One region of the Corynebacterium lujinxingii genome, then DNA from elsewhere that is predicted to be linked to it. Evidence: riboswitches for the same ligand, from Rfam matches in the RefSeq annotation. Region 1 holds a riboswitch; the other holds the start of a gene.
What was found. A riboswitch is a leader RNA that binds a small molecule or an ion and turns the genes downstream of it on or off. The one in region 1 is predicted to bind thiamine pyrophosphate.

Region 1 (12,142 bases):
TGGGATTGTGGATCGCCGACAATGAAGGCGCTGCATTCTGGGCATCGGTGTGCGCGGATCTGGCCAACCGCGGTGTCCAGGACGTGTTCATTGTGTGCTGCGACGGGCTCAAAGGCTTGCCGGAAGCCGTGGAGGCAACCTGGCCGAATTCCATGGTACAGACCTGCATTGTGCACCTGATTCGGGCTGCGAACCGGTGGGTGTCGTATCAGGGGTTGCGTCCCTTAGTGTGGTGTAACGCTTGCTGATGGTGGGCCCTTGAAAATAGTGGGGCGGCCACCGCCAGTAACCTTTCGACTCAACTACCACATCTCACCGAAAGGCACATGACGATGACCGCTGCACCGCATTCTATCGACCCTGCAACCTACTTGGATGATCTGCTCGCCCAAGCGTCGCCGGATTTGATGCGCCAGATGCTGCAAGGGTTTATCAGCCAGATCCTCTCCGCCCAGGCAGACACCGTCTGCGGCGCCGAATACGGCGTTGCTTCCACCGAGCGGGTCAACCACCGCAACGGGTACCGCCACCGCGACCTCGACACCCGTGTCGGCACGATCGACGTGGCAGTGCCGAAACTGCGCCACGCACGCGTTCTTCCCCGACTGGCTACTAGAGCGCCGCTCACGAGCAGAACGCGCGCTGTCGACCGTGATCGCGACGTGCTACCTCAAAGGGGTCTCCACCCGCCGAATGAACGATCTGGTGGCAACCCTTGGGATTTCTAACCTGTCGAAATCGCAAGTCTCGCGGATGTCGGAAGAACTTGACGAGATGGTCGCAGACTTCAAAAACCGCCCACTCGACCCCGGCGGGTACGCCTACCTGTCGTGTGACGCACTCACGATCAAAGTGCGTGAAGGCGGACATGTGGTCAAATGCTGCGTGCTGCTAGCTACCGGGATCAACGCCGACGGCTACCGGGAAATGCTCGGCATGCACGTTGCCACTGCGGAATCCAACGCGTCGTGGAAGGGCTTCTTCCAAGACCTCAAGGCCCGCGGGCTTTGCGGGGTCTTCCTTATCACCAATGATGCTCATGAGGGCATCCAGCACGCCATTTCTGAAGTGCTGCCTGATGCGTCGTGGCAGCGCTGTCGCACCCACTTCGCCAAAAACCTCTACGAAAAGGTGCGGGTCCGGAGAACGTCAACGGAAAATGCTCGAGTGGTACCTCCACACCAAAAAGCAACTGCCTGACGACCCACTAGACATCGCCAGGCAGTGCGATTTTGGCCAAGATCAACTCGTCAAAGTCAACGATCTTGCCGAAGAAGACCACAACAAAGCCGACCAGGAAACAGGACGACCAGCCTTCTACGACAACGCTATCCCAACCGAATACGAACACTCGATAGGAATCAGAAAAGGCCCCATGAAATAACAAACGGTGTGCCCGCCCCACGACACGCCGAGCGGACACACATTTTGCTACTTAACCCGAGCTAGACGATCCGGGCAGAAGACAGAGAAAAACCCCGCTGACCAACTCGGTCAGCGGGGTTTTCCAGCAGTGGAGCCGCCGGGAATTGAACCCGGGTCCTCCATCACCGCACCAGGGCTTCTCCGTGCGCAGTTCGCACAGAATCTCTCCTCGACCCTCCGGATCAGGCGAACATGTCCGGATGACGGGCCCAGTCAGTGAAAAGTGTCCCTTCCGAGGCCCCACTGACAGAGCCGGAAGGCTAGTCCCCTAAGTCGACGCCAGGTACCGGGTCGGGGACATCCCCGGCCTGACGGACACGCAGGTCGCTGAACCTTTCTTAATTAGGCAGCGAGGGCGTAGTCACGCTGAGAGTTCTTCTCTGCGTTTATTCATTGCAGCGACGCTTTCGGTGGTCTCCTGCCTGCACCGGCACGCTTCCCCTGGCTGAGTGATGAAGTCGAAACCAAATCGACCCCGTCAACTACGAAGAAACGTAGGAGACAGAACATTACCCCGCCGGGGCGATAAACACAAGGGCCTACCCGGTGAAGGCCGGGCGCACGCGCATGAACTCGATCACGGCGTCCGGTCCGGCATCGACGGCGAGCCGGGCAGCCTTGGATACCTCGGTGGCGGCCATCTTGGGCAGGTCGTTGCTGCCTGCGAGCATGTCGGTGTCGGTGCGGCCCGGGTGCAGGGAGGTCACGCGCACCTTGCCGGCCTCCTCCTGGGCGAGCGACTCGGTAAAGCCGCGCAGTGCGAACTTGGAGGCGCAGTAGGCAGAATTGTTGGCATAGCCGTTGAAGCCGGCGCCGGAGTTGATGGCGATGATGAGGCCGTTGGATCGTCGTAAAGCGGGAAGCAGCGCGCGGGTCAGCGTGACGGGCGCGTGGAGGTTGACCTCCATCATGTGGCGCCACTTGTCGTCGCCGACCTCCTCGAGCGGGCCGCCGTCCATCACGCCGGCGGCAAGCACGAGGACGTCGAGCTCCTCGATCTTGGATGCTGCCTCCACGATGGCGTCGGTGTCGGTCAGGTCCACCTCGAACGGCTCAGCGCTGGGGAGTGCCGAGACGATGTCGGAGGCATCCTTCGATGCGCCCGCGAGAATGTGGTGGTCCTTGCCGAGTTCTTCCGCGATCGCGCGGCCGATGCCGCGGGATGCGCCAGTGATGAGTGCCTTTTTCATAGGCCCCCACCGTAGCGAAAACGCTAGGCCTTGATGCCCTTGAGTTTGCGGCCGAGATCGCGGGTGATTTCGCGGTCCTCGGTGCGGCGTTTGATGTCGCGTCGCTTGTCGTAGGCCTGCTTACCCTGGCCAAGGCCCAGCTCGACCTTGGCGCGGCCGTCTTTGAGGTAGAGCGACAGCGGGATCAGGGTGCGGTTGCCGTCGCGGACCTTGCCCTCGAGCGAGTCGATCTCGCGGCGGTGCAGCAGCAGTTTGCGGGTGCGGCGCGGTGGGTGGTTGGTCCAGTGTCCCTTGGAGTACTCGGGGATGTGCATGTTGCGCAGCCACACCTCGCCGTTGTCCACGGTGGCGAAGGCCTCGACAAGCGAAACCTTGCCTTCGCGCAGGGCTTTGATCTCGGTGCCCTGCAGCACGAGGCCGCATTCCCAGGTGTCCAAGATGTTGAAGTCGTGGCGAGCCTTCCGGTTGGTCGCCAGGACACCGGTGTTGGAAAGCTTCTGCTTCTTTTTCTTCTTGGACATAAGAGCGCCAAGTGTACTACTTGCGCACGTAAGAGCGAAGTGCCACCTGCGCGGCCAGCCCGCCGAGCACCATTGCGACCAGCCCGGTCAGCGGCATCACGGCCCACACGGCGGAATCCGGCACGCGGGCAATCAGCTGGGAGGCGTAGAGATCGCCCAAGAGCGGGTCGACGAGGAATTGTTTGCCTGCCCAGACGCCGATCGTCGCTAAGCAAGCGCCGAGCAGCACGGAGATGACGGCCTCGAGAACGAACGGGGCCTGGGTGTACCAGCGCGAGGCGCCAACCATGCGCATGATGCCGATCTGCTCGCGGCGGTTGAAGGCGGCGAGTTGCACCATGTTGGCGATGAGGAACACCGCGGCCAGCGCCTGCGCGGCGGCGACCAGGAAGGCGGCGTTGCGGAAGGTGTTTAAGGTGCCGGCGGCGGAACGCACGGTGTCGGCTTGGTCGGAAATGACGGTGACCTGCGGCATGTCGCGGATTGCGTCCAGCGGCTCGACGTTCGTCGGGTCTGCAAGCCGCACGTGCAGCGCGGCCGGCAGGGCGTCGGCGGTGGTCTCGCGCACCAGTTCCGGCTCAGCGTCCTGGAACAGTTCCACGAAGCGCTCGTAGGACTGCTCGCGGGAGCGGAACGTGACCTGTTTGACCTGGTCGTCGGCCTGCAGCGTGTCGCGGACCTCCTTGCATGCCTCGGAGGAGCAGTCGGTGTCGTTCGCGGATATGTCCTCGTCCAACTCCACCATCACTTCCACGCGGTCGAGGTAGAGCTCCTTGGTGTCGGCGGTCGCGCGCGAGATGAGCACGCCCGTGCCGACGAGCGCGAGCGACAGCGCGGTGGTAATCACCAGCGCAATGGTCATGGTCAGGTTGCGGCCGAGGCCCTTAAACCCTTCGCGGAAGATGAAATTCCAGTTCATGGTTACTTCCTCACATCCCCGTAGACGCCGTTGGTTTCGTCGCGCACGACCTCGCCGAGTTGCAGTTCGACGACGCGTTTACGCATGTCGTCCACGGCGCGCGCGTTGTGCGTGGACATGACCACGGTGGTGCCCATGCGGTTGATGCGCGCGAGCAGCGCCATGATTTCGTCGGCGGTGCCGGGGTCGAGGTTGCCCGTGGGCTCGTCGCAAAGCATGAGCTTTGGCTTATCGACGAACGCACGCGCAATCGCTACCCTTTGCTGCTCGCCGCCCGAGAGCTCCCGGGGCATGCGGTTTGCCTTGGCGCCCAATCCGACGAGCTCGAGGGCCTCGGGGACGAGTTTGGCGATGCGGTTTTTCGGTTTGCCGATGACTTCGAGTGCGAATGCGACGTTGTCGTAGACGTTCAAGTTGGGCAGGAGGCGGAAGTCCTGGAAGACGTAGCCGATGGACTGGCGCAGTTTGTTGATCTGCTTGCCAGACAGGGCGTTGACGTGGAAGTCGTCGAAAAAGATGTCGCCGGAGGAGACGTTTTCCTCGCGGATCATTAACTGCAGAAACGTCGACTTACCCGAGCCGGACGCGCCGATGAGAAAGACGAATTCGCCGTCCGGGATCTCGAGGGTGACGTCGTTGAGCGCGGGGCGCGTCGACGTCGGGTACGACTTGGTCACATGGTCGAATCGGATCACGCGACACACTGTACCTGTTACTGATGTGAATCTTGTTGCTGCTGTGCCATGCGCCAGCGGATGCCGGCCTCCAAGAACCCGTCGATGTCGCCGTCGAGCACCTTCTGCGGATCCCCCACCTCGTACTCGGTGCGCAAGTCCTTGACCATCTGGTACGGGTGCAGGACGTACGAGCGCATCTGGTTGCCCCAGCTGGCGTTGCCGCCGGCACCGAGGGCATCCATCTCCGCCTTTTCCTCCTGGCGCTTCTTCTCCAACAACTTTGACTGCAGGACGTTGAGCGCCGAGGCTTTGTTCTGGATCTGGGACTTCTCGTTCTGGCAGGTCACCACAATGCCGGTCGGGATGTGCGTGATGCGCACGGCCGAGTCAGTGGTGTTCACCGATTGCCCGCCGGGGCCGGAGGAACGGTAGACGTCGACGCGGATGTCGGAATCCGGGATGTCGATGTGGTCGGTCTGCTCCACCACCGGCAGCACCTCCACCTCCGCAAACGAGGTCTGGCGGCGGGCCTGGTTATCAAACGGCGAGATGCGCACCAGCCGGTGCGCGCCCTGCTCCACCGAGAGCTGGCCGTAGAGGTATTCGCCGTGGACGACGAAGGTGGCGGACTTAATGCCGGCCTCCTCCGCATAGGAGATGTCGTAGACGTCCACCTTGTGGCCGGCCTTTTCCGCCCAGCGCACGTACATGCGCATGAGCATCTCCGCCCAGTCCGCCGCGTCCACGCCACCCGCGCCGGAGCGGATGTGGACCACCGCCTCGCGCTCGTCGTAGTCGCCGGAGAGCATGGTCTGCACCTCGAGCGAATCGATCTGTGCGGCGACGTCGTCAAGCTCCTCGTCCGCCATGGACGCGTCGCCTTCTTCCTCGGCGAGTTCGTACATGACCGGGAGGTCGTCGATACGCGAGCGCAGCGACGAGACCTTACGAAGGCGCGCCTGCACGTTGGAGAGATCCGTGGTCACCTGCTGCGCGTGCGCCGGGTCGTCCCACAGCGACGGGTCGCCGGCCTGGGCCTCGAGCTCGCGGGCGCGCTCGCGCAGAACGTCGAGGTCCATCACCTTCTCAATGGTGGAAAGTGTGGCCTCGAGGTCCTTGATCCGCGTCTGAGTCTCCGGCTGCATAAGGGGGAAGTCTAGCGAACCGCCTGCCGGATCGACCAAGACGGGATACAGTGGCCTACGACCCAACACGGGCGCCCGAGGCATCGGGCTGAGATCGCGCTTTTGTCCGCGCGAGCACCGTTCGAACCTGTCTGGTTAGCACCAGCGAAGGAAGGAGAAGGTCGTGGCTCACGACATCTACGCCCAAGAAATCCACCCCAAGCACTCCTACGCGCCGATTGTGAAGGACGGCCTGGAGGTTCCGGAGACGGCGATCCAGTTGGACGATTCCCCCACCGGCCCGAACGAGCCGTTCAAGATCTATCGCACCCGCGGACCGTGGGCGGAGCCGGAAGATGGCCTGCCCAGCCTGCGCAGCGAGTGGATCGAAGCGCGCGGCGACGTGGAGGCCTACGAGGGCCGCGAACGCAATTTGCTTGACGACGGCCGCGCGGCCGTCAAACGCGGCGCCGCCTCCGACGAGTGGCGTGGCGCCTCGCGCGCACCGCTGCGCGCCAAAGACGGCAAGCGCGTCACCCAGATGGCCTACGCCCGCCGCGGGGAGATCACCCGCGAGATGGAGTTCGTCGCGCTTCGCGAGCACTGCTCGCCCGAGAAGGTGCGCGAGGAGGTCGCCGCCGGTCGCGCGATCATCCCGAACAACATCAACCACCCCGAAAGCGAGCCGATGATCATCGGCAACGCGTTTTTGACCAAGATCAACGCGAATATCGGCAACTCGGCGGTGACGTCGTCGATACGCGAAGAGGTGGAAAAGCTGCGCTGGGCCACCCGCTGGGGCGCGGACACCGTGATGGACCTGTCCACCGGCGACGACATCCACGCCACCCGCGAGTGGATCCTGCGCAACTCCCCCGTCCCGATCGGCACCGTGCCGATCTACCAGGCGCTGGAGAAGGTAAACGGCATCGCTGAGGACCTGACCTGGGAAATCTTCCGCGACACCGTCATCGAGCAGTGCGAGCAGGGCGTCGACTACATGACCGTCCACGCCGGCGTGCGCCTGCCGTATGTGCCGCTGACCTCCAAGCGCGTCACCGGCATCGTCTCCCGCGGCGGCTCGATCATGGCCGGCTGGTGCCTCGCGCACCACAAGGAGTCCTTCCTGTACGAGAACTTCGACGAGCTGTGCGAGATCTTTGCCAAGTACGACGTCGCATTCTCGCTTGGCGACGGCCTCCGCCCCGGCTCCGTCGCCGACGCCAACGACGCCGCCCAATTCGCCGAACTGAAAACCATCGGCGAGCTGTGCAAGCGCGCCTGGGACTACGACGTCCAGGTCATGATCGAAGGCCCCGGCCACGTGCCGCTGAACATGATCCAGGTGAACAACGAAAAGGAAGAACAGTGGTGTGGCGGCGCGCCGTTTTACACCCTCGGCCCCCTGGTCACCGACATCGCGCCGGGCTACGACCACATCACGTCCGCCATCGGCGCCGCCAACATCGCAGCGGGCGGCACGGCAATGCTGTGCTACGTCACCCCGAAGGAGCACCTGGGCCTGCCGAACCGCGACGACGTGAAAACCGGTGTGATCACCTACAAACTCGCAGCCCACTCGGCCGACGTTGCCAAGGGCCACCCGGGCGCGCGCGACTGGGACGACGCCATGAGTAAGGCGCGTTTCGAGTTCCGCTGGCACGACCAGTTCGCCCTGTCGCTGGACCCGGAGACGGCGCAGTCCTACCACGACGAGACGCTGCCTGCCGAGCCCGCAAAGACCGCGCACTTCTGCTCCATGTGCGGCCCGAAGTTCTGCTCCATGCGCATCTCGCAGGACATCCGCGACGAGTTCGGCGACCAGATCGCGGACCTGGGCATGCCGACGTTCGACTTCGACGTTGCCTCCTCCGACGCCTCCGATATTTCCGAAGCCCGCGAAGGTGAGCGCGAGATGGCCCAGGAGTTCCGCGAAATGGGCTCGAATGTTTACCTCAAGGAGACGCCCGAGGATTCCCCGTCTGCGCAATAATGGCGGGCGTGACTGACGCATTTATCTCCGACCACCGCACCTGCTCCGACGCCGACCTGGCCGCCGCTTTGGTCGAGCATGCCGGGGCGCTCGCCCTGCGCATGCGCGCCGAGGGGCTGGGCACGGAGTTCAAGACCTCCGTGTCCGACGTGGTCACGGAGGCCGACCGCGCCGCCGAGCGGTTCGTCGCCGAAGCACTCGAGGCGCTTCGTCCCGACGACGGCGTCATCGGCGAGGAGGGCGCCTCCCGCACCTCTCGCACCGGCCGGACCTGGGTGATCGACCCGGTCGACGGCACCTACAACTTCTCCCAGGGTTCCGATTACTTCTGCTCGGCGCTCGCGCTTATCGACGACTCCTCGCCCCGCACCCCCACAATCGGCGCCGTCAACCGCCCCGCCCTGGACACCACCTGGCTGGCGGTTGACGGGGTCGCAACCCGCAACGGTTCCGCCCTGGAGCCGCTGGCCTCGTCCTCGCTTGCCGACAGCGCCGTGGTGACCTACCTCCACCCCACCTTCCTCGCCGACGCCGCGGTCCGCGAGCCGTGGCTGCGCGTCGCTTCCGCCGCCGCGACCATCCGCATGCAGGGCGCTGGCTCCGTCGACCTGTCCAACCTGGCCTCCGGCCAGATGGGCGCCTGGATGCAGCACACCGTGCCGGATTGGGATTGGCTGCCGGGCAAGGCGCTCGTCGAGGCTGTCGGCGGACGCTGCGTGAAGGTGGACGCCGGTGGCGTGACCTGGTGCGTGGCGGGCAACCCGCAGATCGTCGAGGAGATCACCGCGCTCCTCGGCGCGTAGGTCGGCTGAGCGCCCCGACCGCCCTACGGCAGGCGGAACCCGCCGTGCACGAGCGGGAGCACCGTGTCCATGCGCAGCGACGCAGTCGGCGCGTGGATCGGCCCCTGCAGCGGGCTGTGGCAGGCGATATCGAACGGCGGGTGCCAGGTGCCGCCGTTGACCATGGCGATCACGCGGTCGCCGACCATGAGCGGGGCGCCGGAGTCGCCTTGCATGGCGCAGACGTGGTTGATGTTGTGCTCTCCCCAGTCCTCGATCGTGGGCGCGCAGGTGTTTCCGGTGGCCACGCCCTTCTTGCACACCATGGCGCCGCGTCGCAAAGGTGCTCCACCGACGTGGTTGGCGGTGGTGCCGTCGTAGGAGCGGGTGACCTCGGTGTTGCGGGCGAGGGTGATGACGGCGAAGTCGCGGGCCTTGTCCACCTGGGTGATTTTGCCGGTCACGCCGAGTTGCGGGGCGTCAGCGGACTTGACGTCGTCGCCGACGTTGCCACAGTGGCCTGCGGTGATGGCGACCTTTTGGCCGCGGTTGTTGTAGCCGGCGACGGTGGTGGTGCACATGAATTCGCTGCCGACGGTGTTGCCCACGTACAGCGGGGTGCCGGGGCCGTAGAGGGCGTTGCCGCGCTTGCGGGCTTGTTCGGCTTCGAGGGGGATGCGTGGGGCGTCGTGAAGCGAGCCCGGCACGCGGTGCAGCACGCGGTCGGCGGTGGGCTTGCCGGCCAGGGCCTTGCTCACGATGTCGGTGCGCCAGACGTAGTTGGGGTCGGTGGAGTCCACGGGCGCGGCGACGTCGGCGGAGGCGGGAGCGAGACCAACACTCATGCCGCCGACAGACAGCACGAGAGCGGATACGGCAGCGGCGACGACGGTGCGGGCCTGGGCGAAACGGCGCATCAACAATCCCCAATCACAAAGTTCACACAAACAACAACTGCCTCAATGGCAACAATAGGCCCATCTAACCACACGAGACGGCTTGACGACAGGGCTTAAAGTAGAGACATGTCTGACTTACCGATACTCACAGGTCACCTCGCCGGTTTCGAGGACACGATCGCGGCAACGCGCGAGAAGCGCGAGGAGCTCTACAAGTGGTTCCACCAGCACCCGGAGCTGTCCATGGAGGAGTACGCGACCTCGCAACGCATCGAGGAGGTCTTAAACGAGATCGGTTTCACCGTCACCGCCGTGGGCAAGACGGGCAAGGTTGGCGTGCTGGAAAACGGCGAGGGCCCGGTCGTCGCCTTCCGCGCGGACTTCGACGCCCTGCCAATCGCCGAGGACACCGGCCTGGAGTACTCGGCAGATCCGGCGCTGAACAAGATGCACGCCTGCGGCCACGACATGCACACCACCGCGCTGCTCGGCGCGGCAGAAGCACTGGCGAAGCACAAGGACCTGTGGTCGGGCACGTTCATCGCCCTGTTCCAGCCGGGTGAGGAAACGGGTGCGGGCGCGCAGGATATGGCGGATTCGGGGCTGGCGGACAAGATCGTAAAGCCGGATGTGGTGTTGGGCCAGCACATCGGACCGTGGATCGACAATTACGGCGTGGGCGCACTTGCCGGCCCGGTGTTTGCCACGTGCGTGCAGACGAAGATCACGCTCTACGGCCGCGGCTCGCACGGCTCGATGCCGCACTTGAGCGTGGACCCGGTGGTGCTGGCGGCGAAGATCATCATGAGCCTGCAGACGATCGTCTCGCGCGGCATCAACCCGCAGGACATGGGCGTGGTCACCGTCGGCGCGGTCCACGGCGGCGATTCGCCGAACACGGTGCCGGATTCGGTGGAGATAAAGGTCTCCACCCGCGCCTACACCCAGGAACTATCCGACAAGCTGAATAAGGACATCCGGCGCATCGTGCGCGGCGAGTGCGAGATTGCTGGCTGCGACCGCGAGCCGACCTTCGAGATCGTCGGCGGCGCCCCCGTATTCAGCAACCACCAAGCTCCGACCAACACCGTCATGGCCGCATTCAACGAACAGTTCGGCGATCAGGTCGGCGACTTCGGCCGCCTGTGTGGCTCGGAGGACTTCCCCACCATCGCGGAGGCCTGGGGCGCGCCGTACTTCTACTGGGCGGTCGGCAGCAAGCAAAACATCGCGGGCGAGCCGTACAACCACTCCCCCAAATTCGCACCGGATCTGGACCCGGTACTCGACCTGACCACCCGCACCATCCTGGTCGGCGTTTCCCCGTGGCTGATGTCGCGGTAGGGGTGTAGCTTGAGCCGCATGGATCAACATATGGCTCCACCTGCAAGAACTCGGCAGCGCCTCATCGTGCCCGATTTGGCGCGCGGCACAGCGCTTCTCGGCATCGCGCTGGCGAACGTGACGTCCGCCTGGATTGTGAACGACTTCTCCCAGGACAAGTCGTCTCCCGGCTGGACGCTTGGCGGGGTGCAAGATGGCTCGCTTATCGACGACATCAGCGCCGTCTTCGCAGCCATGTTCATCCACGTGCGCGGCCTGCCGATGTTTTCCACCCTGCTGGGTTTCGGCTTCGGCCTGGTCGCGGCCAGCATGGCGCGCAAGGGCTATTCGGCGAAGGAAGCGCGGCGGGTGCTGGTTCGTCGATACGCAATGCTCGCGGTGTTCGGCCTGGTGCACATGATGCTCATTTTCTACGGCGACATCATGCTCACCTACGGGCTGATCGGCATGCTGCTCGCGGTGGGGTTCACGTGGTCGGGTAGGACGCTGCGGATCATTTCGTACCTCGTGCTGGGGCTGCTTTCGGCGATGGGGGTCGCGGGCGCGTATATGACGCTGTATTTCGAGGGCGACTCGGGGGCGATGGATAGGCCGGGGGATTTTTCGTCGTTAAGCGCGTACTTCGCGGGGAATTTCGACGGCGGGTTGATCATGCTGGCCAGCCAGCCGTTCGCGGTGATTCAGCTCGGCGCGCTGTCCACGATCGGGTATCTGTGGGCGCGTGAGCGGGTGCTTATCGACGTCCAACGCCACCGCCGCACCCTCATCACCTGGACCGTCATCGCGGCGGTGATCGTGGTCGGCGTGGGTCTGCCGTGGGGCCTGTCCGCGATCGGCGTGCTGCCCACCGAGTGGGAGTTGCCGCTGATGATGCTCAACCAGGCCGTGGGGCTCTTCACCGGCCCGGGCATTTTGGCGGCGCTGGCGTTGGCCACGGATTCGCTCAACAACGAGGTGCCGGGCTGGGCGCGCGCGTTTGTGGCGCTGGGCAAGCGCTCCATGTCTGGGTACCTGGCGCAGTCGGTGCTGTTCATTGCGCTGGTGATGCCGTTTACGCTGGGGCTGGGCGCTGAGGCCTCGGTCAGCGGTCAGCTGGCGGCGGGGCTATTGGTCTGGCTGATCACCTTGGGTCTTGCGGTGGCGCTTGACCGCGCTGGCCACCAGGGCCCGTTCGAGTGGGCGCACCGCCGCCTGTCCTACGGCAAAACGGGAAGGATTGAGCCGAAGCATGATGTTCAGATCACTCGATGAGATGACGCCGCAGCAGG
Region 2 (12,142 bases), 320 kb from region 1:
AGGATCCGCTATGACTAATTCCATTCCACAACCCGGTCTCACGTCAGACCGCACGCTCACCAACGCCAGGGTGCTGCGCGGACAGGAATACTTTGTCGCAGACACCGACGAAACGGGCCTCGGCGCCGTCGATGCCGTGCCGGAGGCGGGTACTCCGACGAGCCAGTGGTCGGAAGCCTGGCACTACCTGCGCCGCCGCCCGCTGTTCTGGATCTCCGCGGTCCTCATCGTGCTCGCGATTGCCATCGCGCTGTTCCCGGGGCTGTTCACCAGCACGGACCCGCGCGAGTGCATGCTCTCACGCTCGCTCAATGGGCCGGAGGACGGCCACATCTTCGGCTTCGACCGTCAAGGCTGCGACATTTACTCGCGCATGATCTACGGCGCCCGCGCGTCCGTCACCGTCGGTGTGTTGACCACGCTGATTGTCACCGTCCTCGGTGGTCTGGTCGGCGCGATCGCCGGCTACTTCGGCGGTATTTGGGACACCCTGCTGTCGCGTCTGACCGACATCTTCTTCGCAGTGCCGCTCGTGCTCGCCGCGATCGTCGTGATGTCCATGTTCCAGGACCGCCGCTCCATCTGGATGGTGGTCTTCGCGCTGTCGATGTTCGGCTGGACCCAGATCGCGCGCATCACCCGCGGTGCCGTGATGGGCATTAAGAACGACGAGTTCGTCACCGCCGCACGTGCTGTGGGCGCGAGCGACTGGAAGATCATCACCTCCCACATCCTGCCCAACGCCGCAGCACCCGTGATCGTGTACGCCACGGTCGCGCTCGGCCAGTTCATCGTCGCGGAGGCGACCCTGTCGTTCCTGGGTATCGGTCTGCCGTCGACGGTGGTGTCCTGGGGCGGCGACATTTCGGCTGCGCAGGCGTCGCTACGCACGGAGCCGATGGTGCTGTTCTACCCGGCAATTGCGCTCGCACTGACGGTGCTGAGCTTCATCATGATGGGCGACGTCGTGCGCGACGCCCTTGATCCGAAGGCGAGGAAGCGATGACCACCGCAATTGGTAACGACAACAACGCCAACGGCAACGTCCCAGAGCCGCTCCTCGAGGTCGAGGACCTGCGCATCACGTTCGAGTCCTCCACCGGTGTGGTCGAGGCGGTGCGCGACTTCGACCTGACCATCTACCCGGGCCAGAAGGTGGCCATCGTGGGCGAGTCCGGCTCCGGCAAGTCCACCTCGGCTATGGCCGTGCTGGGTCTTCTCCCCGGCACCGGCAAGGTCACGCAGGGTTCGATCAAGCTGCGTGGCGAAGAACTCACCGGCCTGGACGAGAAGGGCTGGCAGAAGGTCCGCGGCAACAGGATCGGCTTGGTGCCGCAGGATCCGATGTCCAACCTGAATCCGGTGTGGCGCATCGGTACACAGGTAGAGGAGTCGCTCAAGGCGAACAACATCGTGGAGGGCTCCGAGCGCCACCAGCGCGTCATCGAGCTCCTCGAGCACGCCGGCCTGCCGGATGCGGAGCGCCGTGCGACGCAGTTCCCGCACGAGTTCTCCGGCGGTATGCGCCAGCGCGCGCTCATCGCGATGGGCCTGGCCGCCAACCCGGAGCTGCTCATTGCTGACGAGCCGACCTCGGCCCTCGACGTGACCGTGCAAAAGCGCATCCTGGACCACCTTGAGACGCTCACGCAGGAGTCGCAGACTGCGCTGCTGTTCATCACGCACGACCTCGGCCTGGCCGCCGAGCGCGCCGACCACCTGCTGGTCATGCACCGCGGCCGCGTGGTCGAGCGTGGCCCGAGCCTGGACATACTGCGCAACCCGAAGCACCCGTACACCCGCAGGCTTGTCGACGCCGCACCGTCGCTCGCCGCCGCCCGCACCCAGGCCGCCTCCACCGGCGAAAGCGCGAAGGCGGTGGAGACCACACCGGAGGACGTGGTCATCCGCGTGAACAATCTGGTCAAGGAGTTCGATGTCCGCGGCCAGAAGGCGGACAAGAAGGTGTTGCGCGCCGTAGACGAGGTGTCCTTCGACCTGCGCCGCGGCACCACACTCGCGCTCGTCGGCGAGTCCGGCTCCGGTAAGTCCACCGTGGCCAATATGGCGCTGAGTCTGCTCGAGCCGACCAGCGGCACCGTGTACTTCGAGGGCCAGGACATCTCGAAGTTGAGCCGCAAGGAGCTCTTCAACATCCGCCGCAAGATGCAGGTGGTGTTCCAGAACCCGTACGGCTCGCTCGACCCGATGTTTTCCATCTACCGCTGCATCGAGGAGCCGTTGCGCCTGCACAAGGTGGGCAACCGCAAGCAGCGCGAGGCCCGCGTGGCGGAGCTGCTGGACAAGGTGCAGATGCCGCGCTCCGCGATGCGCCGATACCCCAACGAGCTCTCCGGCGGTCAGCGCCAGCGCATCGCGATTGCGCGTGCAATGGCGCTCGACCCGGAGGTCATTGTGCTCGACGAGGCGGTCTCGGCCCTCGACGTGCTGGTCCAGGACCAGATCCTCACCCTGCTCAAGGAGCTCCAGGCGGAGATGGACCTGTCCTATCTGTTCATCACCCACGACCTCGCGGTGGTGCGCGAGACCGCCGACGACATCGTGGTCATGCGCCAGGGCAAGGTGGTGGAGCAGGGCCCCGCGGACGCGATCTTCGACACCCCGCAGGAGGAGTACACCCGCAACCTGATCGATTCCGTGCCGGGCCTCAACATCGAGTTGGGCCGCGGCTAGGAGCCATTTGCTTATCGACGACGCCACGCAGCCGGCCTGCGGACGTCGTCGATAAGCATGTCTGGGCCATGTTGTAGCATCGCCGGAGAACTGAACACTGCACGGGAGCTGCGTTGCAGCTGAGATGCCGGTTGACGGCGAACCGTAGAACCTGATCCGGGTAATGCCGGCGCGAGGAAGGAAGATTATGACGAAGAACTATTCGTGGCGTGTGATCGACATTGTCACCGCCGCTGTGTTGGGTGTGGCCTGCGGCCTGCTGTTTTGGGTGTGGAACAGCATCGGCTACGCGGGGTTTAAGGCGCTCGACGCCCTGACCCCGGGCCTGGGTGGGCTGGTCACCGGTATCTGGTTTACCGGCGGTGTGCTCGGTGGCCTGATCATCCGCAAGCCGGGCGCCGCGGTGTTCGTCGAGGTAGTTGCTGCTTCTGTGTCGGCCGTGCTGGGGAGCCAGTGGGGCATTGAGACCTTGTACTCGGGCCTGGCGCAGGGCTTCGGCGCGGAGCTGCTGTTTTTGATCTTCGCTTACCGCCGCTTCGATCTGCCGGTCGCCGTACTTTCCGGCATTGGTGCCGGTGTCGGCGCGTTCATCTTGGAGCTGTTTCTCACGCCGAACCTGGCGATGAGCCTGCAGTTCAACCTCATCTACCTGGCCTGCCTGATCATTTCCGGCGCGATCCTTGCCGGCGTGTTCTCGTACTACCTGGTCAAGGCGCTGGCGAAGACCGGCGCGCTGGACCGCTTCGGCGCCGGCCGCGAGCGCTTCGACCAGGCTGCGTAAATGGCGCCGGTCATCCGCGCCCGGGGGCTGACCTACCAGCACGCGACGCGTCCAGAGCCCGCATTTTCCGGCGTCGACCTCGACGTCGAGCGCGGCGAGCGCATCCTGATCACCGGAGATTCCGGCTCCGGGAAATCGACGCTGCTCGCGGTGATCGCACGGCTTATCGACGACTCCGAGGACGGCAGCCGCGCCGGCACCCTGGACGTCGACGGGACCGTCGGGATGGTGCTGCAGGATCCCGAGGCACAGACCATTTTGTCCCGCGTGGGCGACGATGTCGCTTTCGGCGCGGAGAACCTCGGCGTGCCCCGCGACGAGATTTGGCGCCGTGTCGAGGTAGCGCTGGACGATGTCGGCCTCGACGTGCCACTCGACCACCGCACCGCGCACCTATCCGGCGGGCAGAAGCAGCGCCTCGCCCTTGCTGGGGTGCTGGCGATGGGCTCCGACATCCTCGTGCTCGATGAGCCGACCGCGAACCTCGACCCACACGGCCGAGACGAGGTGATCAATGCCGTCGACCGCGTGTGCAAACGCACCGGCGCGACCCTGATCGTGGTCGAGCACCGCCCGAAGCACTGGGCGCACGTAGTGGACACCTACTATCGCCTGGACCGCGACGGACTGCGCCGCATCACTGCCGAGGAGCTTCCGGACGCACCGCCGCTGCCCCCGGCAAAGGACGTCCCATCTGATGTGCAGGACGCCGTGGCCACGAATAATCTGCTCACGCGTTTTGGCCCGCCGCGCACGGTTCGCGCACCGGAGGGCTACTCGACCGTGATCACCGGCGAGAACGGCTCCGGCAAAACCACGCTTGTGCAGGTACTCGCGGGTCTGACACCGCCGGAGCGCGGCGTGGTGGAGTACTCCGAAACGATCCGCCAGGGGTTGACCAAGCCGTCGATTGACTGGTCGTCGAAGCACCTGGCCAGCCGCATCGGCTACGTGTTTCAGGAGCCGGAGCACCAGTTCGTCACCGCCACCGTGCGCGAGGAGATGGCACTGTCCGGTGCGCCGCAGGAGCGTATCGACGACCTCCTGCACCGCCTCCGCCTCGACCACCTGGTCACCGCGAACCCGTTCACCCTCTCCGGCGGGGAGAAGCGCCGCCTGTCGGTGGCTACCGCTTTGGTCAACGCCCCGCAATTGCTCATCCTGGACGAGCCGACGTTCGGCCAGGACGACCGCACCTTCGTGGAACTTGTCGGCCTGATCCGGGAACTGACGGACAACGGCGTCACGGTCATCTCGATCACCCACGACGAGGCGTTCATCGCCTCACTCGGCGACCACACCGAGCACATCACGGCGGGGGAGAGCTAGCCCATGAACCTGTTGGCCAATATCAACCCCGTCACGCGCATCCTCGGCTTGGCGCTGCTGACCACGCCGCTGATGTTCACCATCGACTGGGTCTCCGCCACTTTCGTGCTCGCCTTCACTGTGGTCATGGTGCCGCTGTGCGGTTTGAGTTACGGCCGCTTTTTCAAAAGGGCACTGCCGATCCTCATCGTCGCGCCACTGGCAGGCATTCCGATGGCGCTCTACGGACAAGCGGGCGGCGAGACTTACTTCGAGTGGGGGCTCGTCCACGTCACCGAGTTGTCGGTGTCGCTCGCGTGGGCCGTCATCCTGCGCGTACTCGCGATCGCGCTACCTGTTGTCCTCCTGTCCGTCGACGTGGATCCCACCGACCTTGGCGACGGCCTGTCGCAGGTGCTGCACTTACCGGAACGCTTTGTCATCGGCGCGGTTGCAGCGCTTCGCATGCTCACCCTGCTTCGCGACGACCTCGACGCCATGCGCCGCTCCCGCCGCGCCAGAGGCATCGCCGACCAGGGCAAGATCAAGTATTGGTTCTCCTTGTCGTTCGGGCTGCTCGTGATGTCATTGCGCCGCGCAGGAAAACTCGCCACCGCCATGGAAGCCCGCGCCTTCGGTGGGCCGACGACACGGTCCTGGGCGCGCGAATCCAAACTGCACACTCGCGACTGGATCGTCATGGCGGTCTGTCTCGGTACCGCGCTTGTCGCCCTCGGCGTCGCGTGGATTACCGGGGATCTACGCCCGGTGTGGTCGGTGCGATGACTTACACGCTGCTGATCGACGGCGCCTCCGGGTCCGGCAAGACCACCCTCGCCGGCCAGATCGGCGACGCGCTGGGCATTCGCGTGGTGCACCTCGACGATTTCTATCCGGGCTGGTACGGCCTGCAAGAAGGTGCCGCGATGGTGGCGCGCGACGTGCTGCACCCGGTGCGCCCCGGATACTGGCGGTGGGACTGGTACCGGCACCGCCGCGCCGAGTGGGTGCCGCTCGAACCGGGGGAGGATCTCGTGGTGGAAGGGGTTGGGGCGGTCACGGAGTCGTCGATACGCGCTGCCCGGATGCGCGGGGACGTGGACACGATCCGGGTGACCGCGGACGAGAACACGAGAAAAGCCCGGGCGCTTGCGCGGGACCCGGGCTACGTCCTGTGGTGGCAGATGTGGGCGCGGCAGGAGGCGGCGCTGGCGAAAATGCCGGTAGACGTGGAAGTTATGCGCCGACCGGAGTGAGCTCGACCTTGTCGGCCCAGGTTAGTTCGATGCCGAGGGCGCGCAGCCACTCCATCGCGTCGTCGCCGTGGCGGGTAATGCCCTCGACCGCGTTCAGGGTGACGTCCATGGCCTTCTCGGCGTCCTCGGCGGTGATGAGGCCGGCGGAGGTGGCGGCGGCGAGCTCGTCGATGTCGAGCACGTCGATTGGGTTGCCAGTCAACGACACCAGGTCGACGTAGAGGTCGCGGGTGCTCCACACGTCGCCGTCGACGTCGATATCCGCGATGTCGAAGTAGAAGTCCTGCGCGCGCTCGGCGCCTTCGCGGTAGTGGAAGATGTTCGCGCGCAGACCCAGCTCGGGCAACAGCCAGCTCTCCAGGTACCCGAACTCCGGGTGGTTCGCGCCGCGGGCCATGTAGAGGCCGAAGTCGGTGACGCGGAACGTGTCCACCTCGCGCAGGAAACCCTTCGGGTCGGTGTTGATGTTGGCAGCCGTGTCGAAGGTCTCTTGCTTGACGGGGTGCAGGTCGACGCTCATCGGTTACCTCACGTTGATTGATGCGGCAGTAGGGGCAAAGGCGCAGGTCCGATCGGTGGTGCGCACGCTACCGTCGACAACTGCGAGGACGCGACCCGAACCCGTGTCCGCTGTTGCGGACAAGGTGGACGGTCCTGTCGGGTTAATCCCGTTGTTGCCAAGCGGCGTTACACCCGTGCGAAGCGTGTTCAGGTTGACCCAGTACACCTTCATGAGCCCCTGCTTCTGCGCGGCCGCTGGGGTGCCGAGGGCGGTGAACACGAACGTGGTCTGCCCGGCCTTCGCGCCCGGGGCGGGGGATTTCGCAGGTCCGGGCACCGCAATGGCGGAGGCGGTGGAGTGCATCCCCTTGCCGATGCAGTTTCCCGACACCGTCGGCCAAGCGAACTGCGTGAACGCCGGGGCGTCCTTGGGCAGGGGAGGCCCGCCCATCTCGCCGGAGCCGGCGAAGAAGGCCACTGCGGTGCGCAGCGCGTTGCCCACCTGCACCGGCACGTACGGCTGGTCGGCGAACGCGTTAACGCGCGCGATGGTCTCTGAGGTTGGGCGTCCGAGCTCGTCGAGCGGGTTCGACGACGCGGCGTGGGCAGTTTGCGTATCGACGACACCGGCTGCCAGCATGCCGGCAGCACAAACCGCCGCGACTGCGGAGCGTGCAAGGGATCGGGGAGTGCGCACAACCGTCCTTTTGTCCGAGGTCAAGGAAACAACTACAGCAACATTAGTCACATAAGTAACAGCGTCAAGTGGAAACGGCCCTAGCGTGTGCGAGCGTTGGCGACAGGGGAGTATCGTTTAGGCGTTATTTCCGCCAATCCAAAAGGATCTGTTGAGTGTCGCACCCTGAATTTCGCAATGTAGCCATCGTCGCCCACGTCGACCACGGCAAAACCACCCTGGTTAACGGCATGCTGGAGCAGTCCGGCGTGTTCGGCGACCACGGCGAGCACGGCGACCGCGTGATGGACTCCGGCGAGCTCGAGTCCGAGCGCGGCATCACCATTTTGGCCAAGAACACCGCCATCCGCCGCGCTGGCAAGGGCAAAGACGGCACGGACCTGATCATCAACGTCATCGACACCCCGGGCCACGCCGACTTCGGCGGCGAGGTCGAGCGCGGCCTGTCAATGGTCGACGGCGTTGTGCTGCTCGTCGACGCGTCCGAGGGCCCGTTGCCGCAGACCCGCTTCGTGCTGGGTAAGGCGCTCGAGGCGAAGAAGCCGGTCATCATCTGCGTGAACAAGACCGACCGTCCGGACGCGCGTATCGACGACGTCGTGGTGGAAGCACAAGACCTCCTCCTCGAGCTCGGCGCCGGCCTGGAAGACCCGGAGGCCGCCGAGGCCGCGGAGAACCTGCTCGAGCTGCCGGTGCTCTACACCTCCGGCCGCGCAGGACGTGCGTCCCTGGAGAACCCGGGCGACGGCAACCTGCCGGACAACGAGGACCTGCAGCCGCTATTCGATGTCATCTACGACGTGCTGCCGGAGCCGTCCGCGGAGATCGACGCGCCGTTCCAGGCGCAGGTGACCAACCTGGACTCCTCGTCCTTCCTCGGTCGTATCGCGCTGATCCGCGTGTACAAGGGCTCAGTGAAGAAGGGCCAGACGGTCGCGTGGGTGCACTACGACGACGAGGGCAACCAGCAGGTGAAAAACGTCAAGATCGCGGAGTTGCTCGTCACCGAGGGCCTGGACCGCGTCCCGGCCGAGGGCGACGTCGTCGCCGGCGACATCGCCGCCATCTCGGGTGTGGAAAACATCATGATCGGCGACACCCTGTGCGACCCGGAGCACGTCGAGCCGCTGCCGCGTATTGCTATCGACGACCCGGCGATCTCCATGACCATCGGCGTGAACACCTCGCCGATGGCGGGCCGCAACGGCGGCGACAAGCTCACCGCCCGCATGGTCAAGGCGCGCCTGGACCAGGAGCTGATCGGTAACGTCTCGATCAAGGTGCTGCCGACCGAGCGCCCGGACGCCTGGGAGGTCCAGGGCCGCGGCGAGATGGCGCTGACCGTGCTCATTGAGACGATGCGTCGTGAAGGTTTTGAGCTCACCGTGGGCAAGCCGCAGGTGGTGACCAAGGAAGTCGACGGCAAGACCTACGAGCCGTACGACCACATGATCATCGACGTTCCGTCCGAGCACCAGGGTGCCGTCACCCAGCTCATGGCCAACCGCAAGGGCCAGATGACCTCGATGGCCAACACAGGCTCGGGCGACTGGGTGCGCATGGAGTTCGACGTGCCGTCGCGTGGCCTGATCGGCTTCCGCACCACCTTCCTCACCGAAACCCGCGGCGCTGGTATCGCGAACTCGTACTCCATCGAACACCGCCCGTGGGCCGGCGAGATCAAGGGCCGCCCGACCGGCTCGTTGGTTGCCGACCGTTCCGGCCAGGTCACCGCGTACGCGTTGCAGCAGCTCGCGGACCGCGGCGACTTCTTCGTCGAGCCGGGCGCGGACGCCTATGAGGGCATGGTCGTCGGCGCGAACTCGCGTGACGAGGACATGGACGTCAACATCACCAAGGAAAAGAAGCTGACCAACATGCGCGCCGCCTCGGCGGACGCCACGGTCACGCTGCAGAAGGCGCGCACACTGTCCCTCGACGAGGCGATCGAGTTCTGTGACGACGACGAGTGCGTCGAGGTCGCCCCTGAAGCGATGCGCGTGCGCAAGATCATCCTGAACGCCACCGAGCGTGGCCGTGCCCGCTCCCGCGCAAAGCAGAAGAACAGCTAGCCTGTTCTTTTATGCACCCCAGTCGATCGCGTCGCCCAGCCCGAAGCGCTGCGGCGGCGCTTTTCGCATGTGGCCTGCTCGCCTCCTGCGCGGCGAATCCCGGCCCGCCGCCGCTGGTGGAGCCTGACGAGCCTCGCGTATCGACGACCACCCCCGCCCCCGCCGAACCCCGCACCGACCGCACCCAGGTCCAGGTGGGCGTCGACCCGGTGCGCGGCGGTTTCAACCCGCATTTGGCGGCCGACGACTCCGCGACGGTGCAAGCGATTGCGGATCTCACCCTGCCCAGCGCGTACACCGCAGGTAAGCGTGACGACGACCTCCTGGTCGCCGTCTCCACCTTGCCCACCTCGCCCGCGGCCCAGACGGTGCGCTACGTCATCGCCCCGGAAGCTCAGTGGTCCGACGGCACCCCGATTTCCGGCGCGGACTTCGTCTACCTGTGGCGCGGCATGGTCTCCACCCCGGGCACACTGAACCCGGCGGGCTACCGCGCGATCGCGTCGATCCGCGTGTCCGGACACGGCGGCAGAGTGGTCGACGTCGACTTCGAGCGCCCCGTCGCCCAGCGCCACGAACTGTTCGCGCACCTGCTGCCGTCGCACCTGTTCGCCCCGGACGCGAGTGATTTCGCCTACGCACTTCGCCACACGGTGCCGGCGTCGGCTGGCCGGTTCCTTATGGACGACGTGGGACGCGCCCGCGGCTCGATTGTGCTGAACCGCAACGACCGGTACTGGGGCAAGCACCCGGCCGGCGTCGACATCCTCACGCTTACCGCCGCGCGCGACACCACCCAAACGGCCGACCAGCTGCGCTCCGGCCAACTCGCGTTCGCCGACGTGACCCCGCAGGAGACCACCACTGAGGTGTTCGGCCTGGTGCCAGGGGTCGAGGTGGGCGAGGAGTCGTCGTCACGCATGCTCGGCGTGGTGGTGTCCGCCACTAGCGGGTTGGATCAAACGCTGCGCGAGGAGGTGCGCTCGCTTATCGACGTCCCCCTGCTTGCCCACATCGCCGCCCGCCGCAGCACCAACCTGGCCGTCGCACCGAACGACTATGCACCGGGGGAGAAGGCCGTGCCGGGCTTGAATGCGCGCACCACGCCGCTGCGGGTCGGGGCGGACGCGATGGATCCGGCGGCGGCCGCGGCGGCGCGAACGCTCGTCGATACGCTTAACGGCGCTGGTGTGGAAGCGAAACTTGTTTCCACAGATGTGACCACGCTTGCCGGGCGCAGCCTGCCGAAAAACGAGGTGGACCTCGCGGTGGTGTGGCAAAACGATGCTGCCGCGCTGACCGCGCTTGCCGGACGCGTCGCGTGCCCGCCGACAACGCTGCGCGCCGGCAACCTGTCCGGCCTGTGCACCGTGGGCAACCAGGCGCTCGCGGAGCGGATCCTCGCCGGCGGTGTCGGGCTGCGCGAGGCGCGCGGCCTGGTCGCCGACGCCGAAACTCGCGCCGCCGTGTGGGTGCCGATCATGCGCGAGACCCGTCTTACCGCCAACACCGGACACTGGCCCGGCGGGGTGAAGGATGCGGCACGCTGGCGCCCGGCCGATACAGTGAAGCCCACAACGACGAAGGAGAATCCATGACCACGCGCGACCTTGCCGGCTACCGAGTGGTGGCCGTGCACGCCCACCCCGACGACGAGGCCATCACCACCGCGGGCGTCATCGCCGATCTCACCCGCCGCGGCGCCGACGTGCTCGTGGTCACCTGCACCCTCGGCGAGGAAGGTGAGGTGATCGGGGAGCCGTACCAGCACCTCGTCGTCGGCGAAGCCGACCAATTAGGAGGGTTCCGCATCGGCGAGCTGCGCGCGTCTTTGCGCGCCATCGGCGCGCGCGGTGCGTTTCTCGGCGGGGCGGGCCGCTTCCGCGACTCCGGCATGGCGGGCTCGCCGGCGAGCCGCAACCCGCGCGCGTTTGTGAACTCCGGCGACGCCGCCGTCGTTGAGCTGGCCGCCATCTTCGAGGCCGAGCGGCCGCATCTCGTGCTCACCTACGGCCCCGACGGCGGCTACGGCCACCCGGACCACATCCGCGCCCACGAAATCGCCCACCTGGCTGCGGAGCGTGTGCCCGTTCCGCGCATCCTGTGGACGGTGCGCCTCGCAGCGGAGACAGCAGCACTCATGCCCGCCGGCGCCCCCGACGGCTGGCGCCTGCCCGAGCCCGGCGAACTCGACGGGGTAGACACCTCCGACATCGCCGTCGCCCTCGACGAGCACGCCTACAGCGCAAAAATTGAAGCCATGCGCGCGCACGCGACCCAACTGTGGATCGCCGACGGCCGCACCACCGACGTCAACCCCCACGCCGCACTCGCCCAAGGCCCCGTGGTCTACTACGCGCTGTCCAACCTCATCATCCAGCCCATCCAGCGCGTCGAGCACTTCCAGTTGGGCGCAGGCACCCCGCTTGACGACGACACCACCAACGTCCTCTCCGGAATCCCCCGATGAGCCACCCCGTCGTACGCGACAACTTCTCCCGCGGGGAAGCCATCGCCGGCTTGATCTGGCTCAGCGTCGGCGCAGTCGGCTCGCTGGTGCTGGAGGTCGCCTATCTCAACTGGATCTGGGTGATCATCGCCGCGGCGTTTAATGCGGTGTTGACGAAAACGGCGCGGCTGTGGTCGTCGTCAAGCGCGCTGCTCCCGCTGGGGGTGTGGGCGGCAGCGTTTTTAGTTTCACTCGTGATTTTGCCCCCGACTAGCTGGTCACTGGCACTGCTTACCGCCGGCGTTGCGGGAGGCGTTTGGCCCCTGTTGCGCGCAAAGTGACATACTGTGTGCCATGACTTACGTGATTGCTCAACCGTGCGTC

Region 2: it holds a riboswitch for thiamine pyrophosphate, as region 1 does, so the genes downstream of both, IAU68_RS04460 (ECF transporter S component) here and thiC (phosphomethylpyrimidine synthase ThiC) in region 1, are expected to answer to the same signal.

What each region holds. Positions count from the first base shown of each region.
Region 1 is NZ_CP061032.1:557,547-569,688, reverse strand. Features, by position in the region: partial or broken gene IAU68_RS02765 (IS256 family transposase) at 1-209, shown strand, start outside; partial or broken gene IAU68_RS02760 (IS256 family transposase) at 333-1,122, shown strand; partial or broken gene IAU68_RS02755 (IS1249 family transposase) at 1,139-1,384, shown strand; RNA gene ssrA (transfer-messenger RNA) at 1,512-1,902, opposite strand; gene IAU68_RS02745 (SDR family oxidoreductase) at 1,965-2,615, opposite strand; gene smpB (SsrA-binding protein SmpB) at 2,639-3,136, opposite strand; gene ftsX (permease-like cell division protein FtsX) at 3,153-4,055, opposite strand; gene ftsE (cell division ATP-binding protein FtsE) at 4,058-4,750, opposite strand; gene prfB (peptide chain release factor 2) at 4,768-5,877, opposite strand; TPP riboswitch at 5,935-6,047, shown strand; gene thiC (phosphomethylpyrimidine synthase ThiC) at 6,041-7,849, shown strand; gene IAU68_RS02715 (inositol monophosphatase family protein) at 7,849-8,652, shown strand; gene IAU68_RS02710 (chymotrypsin family serine protease) at 8,676-9,548, opposite strand; gene IAU68_RS02705 (amidohydrolase) at 9,657-10,874, shown strand; gene IAU68_RS02700 (DUF418 domain-containing protein) at 10,905-12,125, shown strand; gene IAU68_RS02695 (GNAT family N-acetyltransferase) at 12,103-12,142, shown strand, end outside.
Region 2 is NZ_CP061032.1:882,475-894,616, forward strand. Features, by position in the region: gene IAU68_RS04445 (ABC transporter permease) at 1-18, shown strand, start outside; gene IAU68_RS04450 (ABC transporter permease) at 11-1,006, shown strand; gene IAU68_RS04455 (ABC transporter ATP-binding protein) at 1,003-2,694, shown strand; TPP riboswitch at 2,786-2,891, shown strand; gene IAU68_RS04460 (ECF transporter S component) at 2,882-3,475, shown strand; gene IAU68_RS04465 (ABC transporter ATP-binding protein) at 3,476-4,804, shown strand; gene IAU68_RS04470 (energy-coupling factor transporter transmembrane component T family protein) at 4,808-5,569, shown strand; gene IAU68_RS04475 (nucleoside/nucleotide kinase family protein) at 5,566-6,039, shown strand; gene IAU68_RS04480 (DUF402 domain-containing protein) at 6,020-6,559, opposite strand; gene IAU68_RS04485 (Rv1157c family protein) at 6,563-7,237, opposite strand; gene typA (translational GTPase TypA) at 7,393-9,309, shown strand; gene IAU68_RS04495 (ABC transporter family substrate-binding protein) at 9,321-10,907, shown strand; gene mshB (N-acetyl-1-D-myo-inositol-2-amino-2-deoxy-alpha-D-glucopyranoside deacetylase) at 10,904-11,779, shown strand; gene IAU68_RS04505 (hypothetical protein) at 11,776-12,099, shown strand; gene fdxA (ferredoxin) at 12,113-12,142, shown strand, end outside.